4 regions of the Heyndrickxia faecalis genome follow, and region 2 is predicted to be linked to each of the others. Evidence: riboswitches for the same ligand, from Rfam matches in the RefSeq annotation. Region 2 holds a riboswitch; each other region holds the start of a gene.

Region 1 (3,209 bases), 790 kb from region 2:
AGCCTTGATGTTGATTTTTTTCTTAATGACTTTATGGTCATAAAGGAAGTCCATATAACGGCGCCACACTTCTTCCTTCTGTACCCCCCATTCCGCGGCATCGTCCTGGTACTTCGTGCTTAGCCACTTCTGGCTGGCGCGGACAAGCCCTTTATTTGTATCCGGCACGTCCTTAATCAGGATATCGGCGGACTGTTCCGGGTGCTTGATCGCAAATGTATAGCCTTGTGCCGTAGCCTTCATAAAAGATTTGACAAGGGTTTTATCCCCTTTGGCCAGTTTTTCGCTTGTAATGATGACCGGGCTGTAATAATCAAGCGCAGGGTCGAGATCTTTGACCATGATAAGATTCAGTTTTTTCCCGCTCCGCTCTGCCTGGATGCCGTCCCAGCCGTAATAAATCCATTCAAAATCCGCTTCACGCCCAATTGATTTGAAAAAATCCGTCTGGCCGAGCACAATATTTTTTACTTTGCTGTAGTCGGCGCCGTATTTTTCCATGACCGTTTTGATGACGGCTTCTTCAGACGGCGAACCCCAGCCGCCGTAACTTTTTCCTTCAAAGTCTTTCGGAGAAGTGATGTTGTCTTTTTTCAAAGAAGCAAAGCCGGAAGTATTGTGTTGGATGATCGCGGCAATGGACACAATCGGGATTCCTTCCGTCCTTGCCGTGGTGACATTTTCCTGATAGCTGACCCCGAAATCCGCTTTCCCGGAAGCCACCATTTGTTCAGCCGTAATATTGTCCCCCGGCTGGATGATTTTCACATCCAGGCCCTGCTTTTGAAAATAGTGCTTTGTTTTAGCTACATACAGGCCGGTATGATTGGTGTTCGGAAACCAGTCCAGCACAACCGTCACCTTTTGCAGCGCTTTTTGGCTGTTTTCTTTCTGCCCGCTGCCGGTGCATCCAGCAGCAAGCAGCAACATGGCCGCCTGCAAGATGATTAAAATTTTCTTCATTGATGATCTTCCTTTCGGTATACCCATGGTGCGGATAGCCTTTGCAAACATTCAACAGCGCCGTATAAAAGAAATGTGAGCCCAATGATGACAGCAGAGATGGCAAACAGGCGGGCCGTCATAAAAGATTTCGTCGCCCTTGTCAGCATGACGCCGAGCCCTTCGCTTGCGCCGAGCCACTCACCGATAATAGCGCCCATCACACTATATGTAACGGCAATTTTTAAACCGGAAAAAAAGTAAGGGAGCACAGCCGGAAATTTGACTTTCCGGTATAGCTGCCATTTTGAAGCATGCATGGTCTTTAACAGTTTCACCAGGTCATCATCCACCGTTTGAAACCCTTCCAGGATGCTCAATGCCAGCGGGAAAAAGCAGATTAAAATGACCACAATGATTTTGGACTGGAGCCCGAATCCGAACCAGACGATTAAAAGCGGCGCAATTGCCACAATCGGAATCGTTTGCGAAACGACCAAAAGCGGCCGGACCAGCATCCGGAAAACGGGAACCATATCCATAAAAACGGCAATTGCTGCGCCAATCACAATGGAAAAGGCTAGTCCGATCAATACTTCTTTTGCAGTTTGCCAAATATTGGGCCAAACCATCCATTGCAGGCTTTTCAATTCCTGCCATACTTCCGTCGGTTTTGGCAGCATCCATTCACTGATATGAAAGCCGGCCGTTACCCCTTGCCAGACGAAGAGCAAAAAAATGAGCCAGGCAGCCGTGAGCGCCGTGTTAACGAACCGGCTGCGGCGTTTGTTCGCGATATTTTGCAATTTTTTCATCCATTGTCACCCCGGTGCTTGGCCGGTAATGGATTTTGATCGATGTGAGGACATCAATCGCACCGGCTTGAACGCAAGCATCCTGCGCTTTTTTGATGATCTCAAGCAGCTCGTCAAGATCGCCTTCCATCGTCGTTTCCATTGCCCCGACTTCATAACGTACGCCGGCATTTTGGACGACTTCGATCGCGCGGTCGACGACACCGTATAAGTCATCACTTTTAATATGCGGAACAACTGAAAAAGAAACCGTTACTTGATTCGATTTTTCCATCAAATTCTCCTCCTTTTTTTCAAATAAAAAAGCTTTCATTGCATGCGCAAGAAAGCCTGTCCATCCAAAACATGCCGAAACATGCTTCAATATAAGACTCCCTACGCTGGCATTATCCAGATCAGGTGAAGGGTCGATGCAAAGCGGCATCCTCTCAGCCAAACCGGCTCCCCTGCTTTTTTTCCTTGTAATTTTATTGTAACATGAAAGTCATCCTTTTTGGCAAAAAATTTTCAAAAGGATGGGGCGGTGCACAAGCCGGCCTTTGCCTGCCTTGGTAAAGATTGGGGCGTTAAGATAGCGGGGATTTTTGACGGCCTTCCTTAACATAGAACGCCTCTACGTTAAGATAGCATGTCTTTTTTTCGGACTTCCTTAACATAGAGAGTTCTACGTTAAGATAGCGGAACTTTTTGCCGGCATTCCTCAACATAGAACGCCTCTACATTAAGAAAGCGGGCATTTTTTTCGAGCTTCCTTAACGTAGAACGCCTCTACGTTAAGGAAGCGGGACTTTTGGACAGCCTTCCTTAACGTAGGACGTCTCTACATTAAGAAAGCATGTCTTTTTGTCGAGCTTCCTTTCTATGTTAAGATAAATCCTGCTTTTTTCACCCTTCCTTAACATAGAACGCCCTACGTTAAGATAGCGGGGATTTTTGGTCTCCTTCCTTAACGTAGAGTTCCAACCCGTGCGTAAGTAACGCCGCTTATTCATGCTTTAAAGGCAAGGGTTTCCCTGCATGCCAACCCAAAGTTCCGACTGTTCGAGCGCATAAGCGACATCCAGCAGCCAATGTTCATTTCCTTTCGGCGCAACCAGCTGTACCCCTAAAGGAAGCCCGGCCGCTGTTACATGAACCGGCAGACTGATCGCCGGCTGCCCGGTTAAATTAGCGAGCTGCGTAAACGGGGAAAACGTTAAGCTCGGTTCAAACATGTCATAGACAAGTGCCTGCTGCTTTTCTTTTGGGAGTCCGGTAACGCCAAACAAGCGATCCCGCTCTTTCCCGGTTTGGGTAAGTTCCCCGATTTTTGGTGCCGGAAACGCGGTTGAAGGCGTGAGATACAGGTCATAAGTCTCATGGAAAGCAGCCATTTGTGCTGCGGCTTTATCCCACTCCGCAAGGCTCTTTGCGTATTCCGCCGCCGTGACATTTTTCCCGGCAGCATACAAG
Region 2 (3,209 bases):
AACCCGGCCTGCAACAAGCAAATTTTATGCTCGGAAGAAAATGAACATAAATATATGCGGAGTTGCTCGCATGAATGCCGCACCGTACCAAATAACTTATATGTAAAAGAACACGGCCTTACACCGGAAGAAGTGGCTGAACGGCTGCGCCGGATCGAAGAAGAAGACGCGGCGTTAAACCGGTAACCGGTGTGGCTTTTAACCTTACGATCCGGAAAGCGGATGGTGAAAAAGGGCATGGAAACCGTGCTCGCTCCCTGCCGGAACGATTCCTTGCTTCGGAAACGGCATTTTCTTGAAAGAAACAAGGCCTAAAGAGCGGAATGTGAAAAAGAGAAGAAAAACCGGGAACTGCTGCAAACATCCCAGCTCGGGGGCAGGGTTAACAAGCGGTGCGTTCCGGAACAGAGAAAGGATTTGGTGCAACTGGGCCAAATCCTTTTTATCTGCCTGTTTTTTGTGTAAAATGGGGAAAAATGGGCATCTTTGCCGCTTCATACGCGGTATGGCAGAGGATGAAAATCAGCGGGCAATATTTTCAGGATAGAAAGAAAGGCGGGATTTGGATGTGCGGGAGGTACACGTTAACGGCATCTGTAAATGAATTGGAAGAAAGGTTCCATGCCAAAGCTTCTTTTTCAAGCAGTGAATATGCCAAAAGTTATAATGTCGCGCCTTCGCAAATGGTGGCTGCCGTGATCAGCGCCCATGGGCAGTACAGACTCGGTTTTTTAAAATGGGGCTTGATTCCTTCCTGGGCAAAAGATCCGAAAATCGGGCATAAGATGATCAATGCCAGAAGCGAAACCGTATTTCAGAAACCGGGTTTCCGGGAGGCAGTGAAAAGGCGGCGCTGCCTCATTCCGGCCGATTCTTTTTTTGAGTGGAACCGAAAAGACGGCACCCGGGCGCCGATGCGGATCAGGCTTAAGAACAGGGGCATTTTTGCGATGGCCGGGCTTTGGGAAAAATGGATGGACCAGGAAGGGAATCCGGTCTTTACTTGCACGATTTTAACGACAAAGGCGAACAGGATGATGGCAAAAATTCACGACCGGATGCCGGTGATTTTACGCAGGGAAGATGAAGAAAAATGGCTGGACACATCGGTCACTGAGGCGGGCCGGCTGTTGCCACTCCTTTCGCAGTATGATGCAGACCTAATGGAAATGTATGCCGTATCTGAACGCGTCAATTCGCCGAAAAACAATTTTCCGGAGCTGTTATTGCCAAAAGATTAAATTTTTTGTTGAAATGTTGTGGCAAAAAGTTTATCATAAAGGTGACAATTTCATGAACGTAACCACAGGGGGAGCGTTAAGCTGAGAGTGAACGCCATGTTCTGACCCTTTGAACCTGTCCGGTTAATGCCGGCGTAGGGATGTGGAATTTCTTTTGTCCTCCCATGGTTCGTTATGTTCATGCATACCAAAAGGGGGATTTTTTTATGGGCAAATTAAGTTTACAGGCTATGATTGAAGCGGCTATTTTTGCGGCGTTCGCGCTCGTGTTGGACTTATTGCCGTCCATTAAGGTGACGTCCGCGATTTCTCTGTCGTTTGCCATGCTGCCGATTTTTGTGGTCGCTTTTCGCTGGGGATTTAAAGCAAGTGTTGCTTCCGGATTTATTTGGAGCCTGCTGCAGATCGTCACCGGTGATGCTAATGATATTCTTAACCCGCTTCAGGGCATCATGGAATATCCGGTCGCTTTTTCGTTCATCGGGTTTGCCGGGCTTTTCCGGCCGCTTGTCGAAAGAAGCTGTCGTCACTATAAAAAGGGCACGATGACTTTTTGGATATGCCTTTCCGTTCTTACCGGAAGTTTTGCCCGCTATTTCTGGCATTTCGTAGCCGGCGTGATTTTTTGGGGTTCCTATGCGCCTAAAGGACAGTCGGCGTTTCTCTATTCTCTCATCATGAATGGCGGCACGATGATTGGGAATGCGATTTTATGCGCAGCTGTTGCGGCGATTCTCTTGAATGCCGCCCCGCAGCTGCTGACAAAATACCGCAATCCGCACAGGCATGCGGCATAAAAGCAACTTGAAAACGGCAAGGCCAACTGCGCCTTGCCGTTTTCGCTGAAGGAAAGAGGCTTCATGGTAACAGGCGCCTTGTAAAGCCGGCAGTCCGGTTTTTACTGCTTTTTCGGTTGATGATAGGAGGCTACGGGTAATGCTTTCGAGAAACGGGAAAAGATAAATAGAAGGAAAATGAAAGAAAGGGGATTTTATGGACAAAGACATTCATCACCCGTTTGGCCACCGGGTCATCCCGATGACTTCGATTGAAAGCGGAACAGGCAGAGAATTGCTGCCGGATCTCTATTGCCTTACCATCCAAATTGTCAATGTGTGCCTGATCGGCAGGGCCGGAACCGATGCATTTGTTCTCGTGGATGCCGGCATGCCGGGTTCTGCCGAAGCGATATTTTCAGCCGTGCGGGCACGCTTCGGGGAAAAGGCAAAACCAAAAGCGGTTTTACTGACGCACGGCCATTTTGACCATGTCGGAGCGATTGCGCCATTATTGGAAAAGTGGGACGTGCCGGTTTTTGCACATCGATTGGAGTTGCCCTATTTAACCGGGCGTGAAACGTATCCGGATCCCGATCCGTCCGTTGAAGGCGGCCTGCTGGCGAAGATTTCCATGATTTATCCGAATGAACCGGTTGATCTTGGCCATGCTGTCCAGCCCCTTCCCGAAGACGGGACGGTCCCATTTTTGCCGGGCTGGAAATGGATCCATACGCCCGGCCATTCGAGAGGGCATGTGTCGTTCTTCAGGGGAGCAGACAGCGTGTTGATCACGGGGGACGCATTTATCACCGTCAGGCAGGATGAATTTTGGAAAGTGCTGGTGCAAAGGCAGGAAGTAAACGGGCCACCGCGCTATTTTACAAATGACTGGAAAGCGGCCAAACGCTCAGTTGAAAAATTAGCTGCTTTAAAGCCGGAAACTGCTGTTTGCGGCCACGGGATCCCGATGTCTGGCTCCGGCTTGAGGAAAGGGCTTGAGGACCTTGCATCCAGATTTGATGAAATCGCGCTCCCGGATCACGGGAAATACGTAGATGGCACACAATAGGCGGTTTGTTCATTGCTTCCTTCCCCGCAAAGGTTTACAATAATTTGTAAATGGATGGATATAAAGGGGCGAGAAAATTGGAAGTCAAAGATTTTATGATCCGGGATGTTATTACGGTAA
Region 3 (3,209 bases), 710 kb from region 2:
AGGAAAAATCGATATGCTGACATCCGACCATTCCCCTTGCCCGCCTGTAATGAAGGACAGCGAAACCGGAAATATTTTTGAGGTATGGGGCGGCATAACCGGGTGCCAGCATAATGTCGATTTGATGTTCGATGAGGCTGTCAAAAAGCGCAGTATTCCCATTACGCAATTTACGCGCATGATTGCAACCAACCCTGCCGAACGTTTTGGCTTAAAATCGAAAGGGGAAATTGCGCTCGCAAAAGATGCGGATCTTCTCTTTCTCGATCCCGACCGGCCATACACGGTAAGTGCGGAAGACCTCTATTACCGCCATAAGCACAGCCCGTATATCGGCAGAAAAATTGATTGCCGGGTTACGAAAACTTTTTTAAGAGGTCAGCTCATATTCGATCTGGATGGCGGTGGTATCACAGGCGAGCCGGTTGGCAAATGGATCCGGCCAGCGAAGGTCTCAGACTATGCCGGAGTGCCGTCATAATGCTAACAGCATCAGGCTCTGCTTTCAAGAGCCTGTTGTTGCTGGCACAGATTTCGGGACAGGAATAAAAATAACGCAAGACAGCTTGCTGTTTTCAAGAGCCTGGTTTTGCTGGCATGGATTTTGACCGGTTATCAATGGCTGGCAACCTGTATGCACCATGGCAAATGCCTTCAATCCTCCGTGGTGCTTCACTCAAAGCTTACGGTTGCTTACGGTATGATTGATCATTCTGTCCCACCCTTTATTTTTTTGTAAAACTTTTATCAAAACATAGCCAAAAATGGCCCCTGCAAAAGAGCTTAAAAAGAAGGCAGGGATAAATCCGAAAAGCGTTGACGCTTGGCCGAGTAAGAAAACAGCAATGGGATAACATGCCAAGGCACCGAGAATGCCTGTCCCCATGACCTCCCCAACAAAGGCAAAAATGAGCTTATTCGTCTTCGCGTACAGATAAGCTGCCAAAAACGCGCCGATCATGCTTCCCGGAAAGGCAAAAATACTCCCCGTCCCAAGCAAGTTACGTAAAAGCGAGGATATAAAAGCTTGCGCAACCGCATAACCGGGGCCGAGCAAAACAGCCGAGAGTATGTTGGCAAAATGCTGTACCGGAAAAATTTTTGCAAAACCAACCGGGATATAAATCAAACTGCTGGATGCAGTTGTGATAGCTGCAATAACTGCAGTTGCTGTTATTTTTTGTGTTTTTCTCATTAGAACCAACCTTCCCTCCTTTTTAGTTGCGAATGAAAATCAGACCGGCCAGTCTTGTTTTTTATCGTTCATATCCCAAAATAAATACTCATACTTTGAGGCTATTTGAAAATGGCGTTCTAAGACTGCCAGTTCCGTTTCTGATTTTCCGCTTGCCAGTTGGTCCATTAAGTCAATTAACCACTGCGTTCCGGAGCCGAACGTTTCTGAAGAATAGGTTTCGATCCATTTCTTGTAAGGATTGGCCTCCAATTTGTCTCGATGATTTAATTTCAGCAGCTTCCCAATTTCCCAATAATCCCAGGCACACGGCAACAAGCAGGCAACAAGTTCAGCCAAGCTTCCATTGGCGGCCACTTGCAGCATATAACTCGTGTAAGCAAGATTAACCGGTGTTGGTTGGGTTGCTTCTAAATCCGTCCGAGTAACGCCAAACTCGGCAGCGTATTGGCGGTGCAGTTCCATCTCAAAATGCAACGATTCATGGAGAACCGCAGCAAATCTCGTCATCATGTCGAGGTTACCCGCTTTCACAACACCCATGGCAAACAGTTTTGCGTACTCAACTAAATATACGTAATCCTGCTTTAAATAATAGATAAATTTATCTCTTTCTAAAGTTCCGTTCCCCAGTCCCACGACAAAAGGATGGTTATGGTTTTTCTCCCAAATCGGCTGGACACTTTGATATAGCCTTTCTGTAAAAGATCGTTTCAACAATGATTCCTCCTTGTTTACCGGGAAACCGAATGCGGTTTGCAAGCTGATTTCACCCTTGCCCCGAGCGATAGCCAGAGGCGGCTCCTCAAAATAAAAAACCCGCCCTCCATCGGAAAGCGGGTGTATCAATTACAAATCATCAGGTGTAATTTCATCACCTACTTCCCTTCGCTAGTACGAACTAGATCAGGTTCAAAGGGTACTTCTCAGCCAACCCGGCGCCCCTAGTAGATTATTATGAATATTCATTTACATTACTCTTACCATATCATAGTATCGTATTTTGTGCAACAGGAGATTTATTGTCCGTCTTTTAAGTTTTTGTAAAATATGGAAACAGAGCCAAAGAATGTTGACTCAAATGCTGCCCGTACCACGCTTCAGTTCCCGAGATACGGTATTTTTATTACAGCCAACCATATCAGTGATTACTTGCATGGATTTCCTTCTGCACGAAGGGTGGCAATCTTCACCATAGATAAACCCCCGTATTGATTGCGTTTTTATCGCAAACGGTTTATCATGTTTTTTTTCATTTATTTAGCTTGTTGCATTTGATTATCCAACTAGCCTTTTGTAATTTTATCAAAAAAGCCTATATAATCTACTATTGCATTTTCAAAATAATCACCTAAATAAATATCGAAATGTCCACAGTCATACTCTTTTATCGTTGCTTTCTTGGAGCGTTTTGCACACTTTATGGTTGCCCAAGCAGGTGCTAATGTATCTTTCCGACAAACCGCATAAAATATCGGTATTCCTATATTTTTAGTGTATCTACTAGGCGAATATTTAAAGAATTCTAAAACCGATCTTGCGGGGGCTTTATTCACAAACTTTAAATTTTCAGGCATCAACTTAAAAACCTTTTTGTAGTCAGAAACAGCCATCATCGCTACTTTCCCCGGCGCATCCACCAATTTAATCATGACCGGATGATACCCGGTAATAGAAGATAAAACGTCAGCTATGGCAAAGGGGAATATTTTTAGGGCAGATAGTGGTGAGACCGTTTTCACTGTAGCTAAGGTGTTTGTATATGGGCACTGTGCCACGGTTGCAAGAATATCTATTCGATGAGCTGATAGGGTTATAACGTGTCCCCCACTAAACGAACTTCCAAACAGGAGTATTTTACTATCATCAATGCTATCATTCTTTTTGATGAAATCAATGGCAGAGTTCCAATCTGCAAGTTGTTCTTTTACATTTATCCGTTGTCTTTTATTTCCGTCACTTGCTCCATGGTTACGATAATCAAATAAAAAGCAGGCATACCCGGCAGCAGCAA
Region 4 (3,209 bases), 110 kb from region 2:
TGGAATTGATATCATCAACCTTGTCTCAAGGAGTGAATGCTTCCTACGTCTTGTTTGATTCCTGGTTTTCTAGCCCTAAGATGTTTCATCAGTTGCGTGAAATGGGACTTCATGGAGTAGCCATGGTGAAACGTTCTAAGAAAGTTTATTACCAATTCAACGATGGACTGATGGATGTGAAAACGGTCTTTAACACCCAGAAGAAACGTCGCGGACGTTCACGCTATCTGTTATCCATTCTTGTTGAAGCAGTAGACGGGGAAACGTCGGTGCCAGTCAAACTCGTTTATATCCGCAACCGCAATAAACGAAATGATTACCTTGTCTTGGCGACAACGGACACCCGGCTCTCTGAAGATGAAGTTATTCAGCTTTACGGAAAGCGCTGGTCGATTGAAGTATACTTCAAGATGTGTAAACAGTACCCCCTCCTGGCAAAATATCAAGGATTGTCTTATGACGGTATCTTTGCACATACCGCTCTTGTCGCAATTGGTTACTCAATCCTTGCAGTCCAACACCGTGAACAGGTAGATGATCGGACCCTGGGTGAGTTGTTTTATCTCATGGTTGATGAACTTACTGACATCACCTTCGCAGAAGCGATTCAACAATGATTGATTTATTTAGAGAAGCCTTTAAGGATGAGTATATCCTTTGTGAAGAAGTACTAAATACTACTTTGAGCAATTTAAAAAAAGTTACATGTCAGCTATCAAAAACACCTAATTAAAGCAGCTTAGCTCTAAATTAGACGGGATAACCGCAGTGGCGACAAGGAGTTTGCACGATTTTCGTACTTTCAAGTTTTAGTTATTAATATCATGGCCTGGGAATCGGAAATTTGCAAGGCCAGTATCATGGTACAAAAAACGATCAGGCCCATTTTTAAAACGGGAAAGCCGGAGAGAAAGCGGAATCCTTCAGTTAGCGCGAACTTTTCCCGATGTTCAGGATCTCTTTTTACCGGGGCCTGTAATGTTGGCGCCTTTATTCCAAACAGCAGGAGGGCAGAAAGGGAAGAAAGAAAATTGAATTAAAAAAAGCTTGCACTACTTTACACAGGCAAATAGAAAGCCTATAATGGAAAAAAGTGAATATTTCAGACTACTAGGGGTGCCCGGATTGGCGGGCTGAGAGAAAAACATTTGGTTTTTCAACCCTTTGGACCTGATCCGGATCATGCCGGCGTAGGAAAGTAGGGATTTTGGGAAATTTTCTTGCTTATTAAAGTCAGGTCTTTTACAGGCCTGGCTTTTTTCTGTTGGAAGGGAGGGAAAATAGCTGCTTTTAGGGCGGTAACCGGAAAAACCCCGTCAATGACGACGGGCAGGAAGAAATAAAAACAAAAAGTAGGTGGAAGATTGCTATAGCAGGAAAAAATTCAAATGGTTGAACGGGCTTTGGAACGGTTTGCAGCTTGTACATATTGGAAGTTCGGATGAAAGGAGGTTTCCTAAATGAAGTGGCGAAAATGGCTGGGGGATTACGGACTTTTTTGCGTTACGATGCTGGTCTTGATAGCCGGCTGGCAGTGGGTCATACAGAAAGGGGTGATCCCGTCTTTCATTTTGCCGTCCCCTACCCAAATCTATGCATCTTTCATAGAAAATCACAGGCAACTAATAAATGTGCATTTGCCTGCGACAGTGGAGGAAGTCGGCATCGGTTTTCTTTTATCTGTTGCGGGTGGAGTGATGATCGGTGTCATCATGTATGTCTCCAAAACGGCTGAAAAAATCTTTTATCCGTTTCTTGTTATTTCGCAAACGATCCCGCTTGTCGCCGTATCACCTGTTTTTATGATGTGGTTCGGCTATTCAGTTTGGAGCAAGGTAGCGATTATTGTGTTAACGGCTATCTTTCCGATTGTAATCAGCACTTTTGACGGATTAAAAACCGTCGATCCCGCCTATCTGAATTTGTTTCGGACAATGGGCGCCAGCCGTTGGGATATTTTCCGAAAACTTTCTGTCCCGATGGCCCTTCCCCAATTTTTATCCGGCTTGAAATTATCGGTTGTATATTGTGTCAGCGGGGCAGCGATCGGAGAGTGGCTTGGCGCAACTGCGGGGCTTGGCTTTTTTAGCAAGCGAATGTCTGGGTATTTGCAGTCGGGCGCTGTTTTTTCGGCCGTTTTTCTTTTGGCTGCACTCGGCATGGGATTATTTTTGCTTATTTATGGGATGGAAAAAAGCTTATTGAAAAACAGAACAAAAATTTAGGGGGATTTTCAATGAAGAAACGATGGGTAATGGTCGCTGTACTGGCGTGTATGCTAGGTGCCTGCAGCAATCATTCGCAGCAAGCAACGAAACATGCGCAAAAAGTAACGATCATGCTGGATTGGTATCCAAATGCGGTTCATTCTTTTCTTTATGTAGCCAAGGAAAAAGGCTATTTTAAAGCGCAGGGCCTTGATGTCAGCATCAAAATGCCTTCTGACACAAATGACCCGTTAAAACTTGCGGCTGCGAATCGAATTGATATTGCATTAAGTTATCAACCCCAAGTGTTAATCGCGCGCGATGAGAATATTCCGGTCCAATCTTTTGGCACCGTCGTCCGCCATACGCTGAACCGTGTGATGGTGCCAGCTTCAAGTGGTATCCGCTCACCGAAAGACCTGGCGGGCAAAACGGTCGGCTATTCTTCCATTCCGCTGGAAGAAGCAGTCGTTCGGACAATGGTCAAAGCAGACGGGGGCGATCCGGACAAGGTGAAAACAGTGGATGTTGGCTATGATTTAATCCCTGCTCTGACAGCCCGTAAAACTGATGCGATCGTCGGCGGTTTTGTTAATCATGAACAGTTGCTGCTGGAAAAGGAAGGCGTACCCGTTAGAGCATTCAATCCGGCAAAATACGGTGTTCCGGATTATGCCGAACTCGTTTTCATCGCAAACGAAAATAAGCTGAAACAGCAGCCAGACATTTTTAAAAAATTTCTTGCTGCTGCCGAAAAAGGCCAGCAATATGTCAAAAAACATCCGGAAAAGGCGCTTGCCATTTTGTTAAAACATGAAGATGCCTCTTCACCGCTGGATAAAAATGTGGAAACGAAGAGCCTGCACATTTTGCTGCCGCTGATGAGCGAAAAAAATAAAACGATTGCCGATCAGGGCCTGAAAAAATGGCAAGACGTTTCGGATTGGCTGTACCAGACAAAGATCACAAAAACACATGTCAATGCCGCAAAAGCTTTTGTCC

Evidence for each region. A riboswitch is a leader RNA that binds a small molecule or an ion and turns the genes downstream of it on or off. The one in region 2 is predicted to bind thiamine pyrophosphate.
Region 1: linked by a shared signal. The riboswitch ahead of ABR335_RS14010 (MTH1187 family thiamine-binding protein) and the one ahead of thiT (energy-coupled thiamine transporter ThiT) in region 2 are both predicted to bind thiamine pyrophosphate.
Region 3: linked by a shared signal. The riboswitch ahead of tenA (thiaminase II) and the one ahead of thiT (energy-coupled thiamine transporter ThiT) in region 2 are both predicted to bind thiamine pyrophosphate.
Region 4: linked by a shared signal. The riboswitch ahead of ABR335_RS09755 (ABC transporter permease) and the one ahead of thiT (energy-coupled thiamine transporter ThiT) in region 2 are both predicted to bind thiamine pyrophosphate.

The regions. Positions count from the first base shown of each region.
Region 1 covers NZ_CP158453.1:2,896,500-2,899,708, forward strand. The annotation lists gene ABR335_RS14000 (ABC transporter substrate-binding protein) at 1-963, opposite strand, end outside; gene ABR335_RS14005 (ABC transporter permease) at 960-1,757, opposite strand; gene ABR335_RS14010 (MTH1187 family thiamine-binding protein) at 1,708-2,031, opposite strand; TPP riboswitch at 2,113-2,215, opposite strand; gene ABR335_RS14015 (amidase) at 2,753-3,209, opposite strand, start outside.
Region 2 covers NZ_CP158453.1:2,110,158-2,113,366, reverse strand. The annotation lists gene ABR335_RS10315 (rhodanese-related sulfurtransferase) at 1-186, shown strand, start outside; gene ABR335_RS10310 (SOS response-associated peptidase) at 567-1,241, shown strand; TPP riboswitch at 1,299-1,399, shown strand; gene thiT (energy-coupled thiamine transporter ThiT) at 1,448-2,038, shown strand; gene ABR335_RS10300 (MBL fold metallo-hydrolase) at 2,235-3,089, shown strand; gene ABR335_RS10295 (CBS domain-containing protein) at 3,167-3,209, shown strand, end outside.
Region 3 covers NZ_CP158453.1:2,816,456-2,819,664, forward strand. The annotation lists gene allB (allantoinase AllB) at 1-481, shown strand, start outside; gene thiW (energy coupling factor transporter S component ThiW) at 677-1,195, opposite strand; gene tenA (thiaminase II) at 1,235-1,915, opposite strand; TPP riboswitch at 2,062-2,151, opposite strand; gene ABR335_RS13690 (alpha/beta hydrolase) at 2,482-3,209, opposite strand, start outside.
Region 4 covers NZ_CP158453.1:2,001,569-2,004,777, reverse strand. The annotation lists partial or broken gene ABR335_RS09760 (IS4 family transposase) at 1-743, shown strand, start outside; TPP riboswitch at 1,103-1,214, shown strand; gene ABR335_RS09755 (ABC transporter permease) at 1,461-2,225, shown strand; gene ABR335_RS09750 (ABC transporter substrate-binding protein) at 2,237-3,209, shown strand, end outside.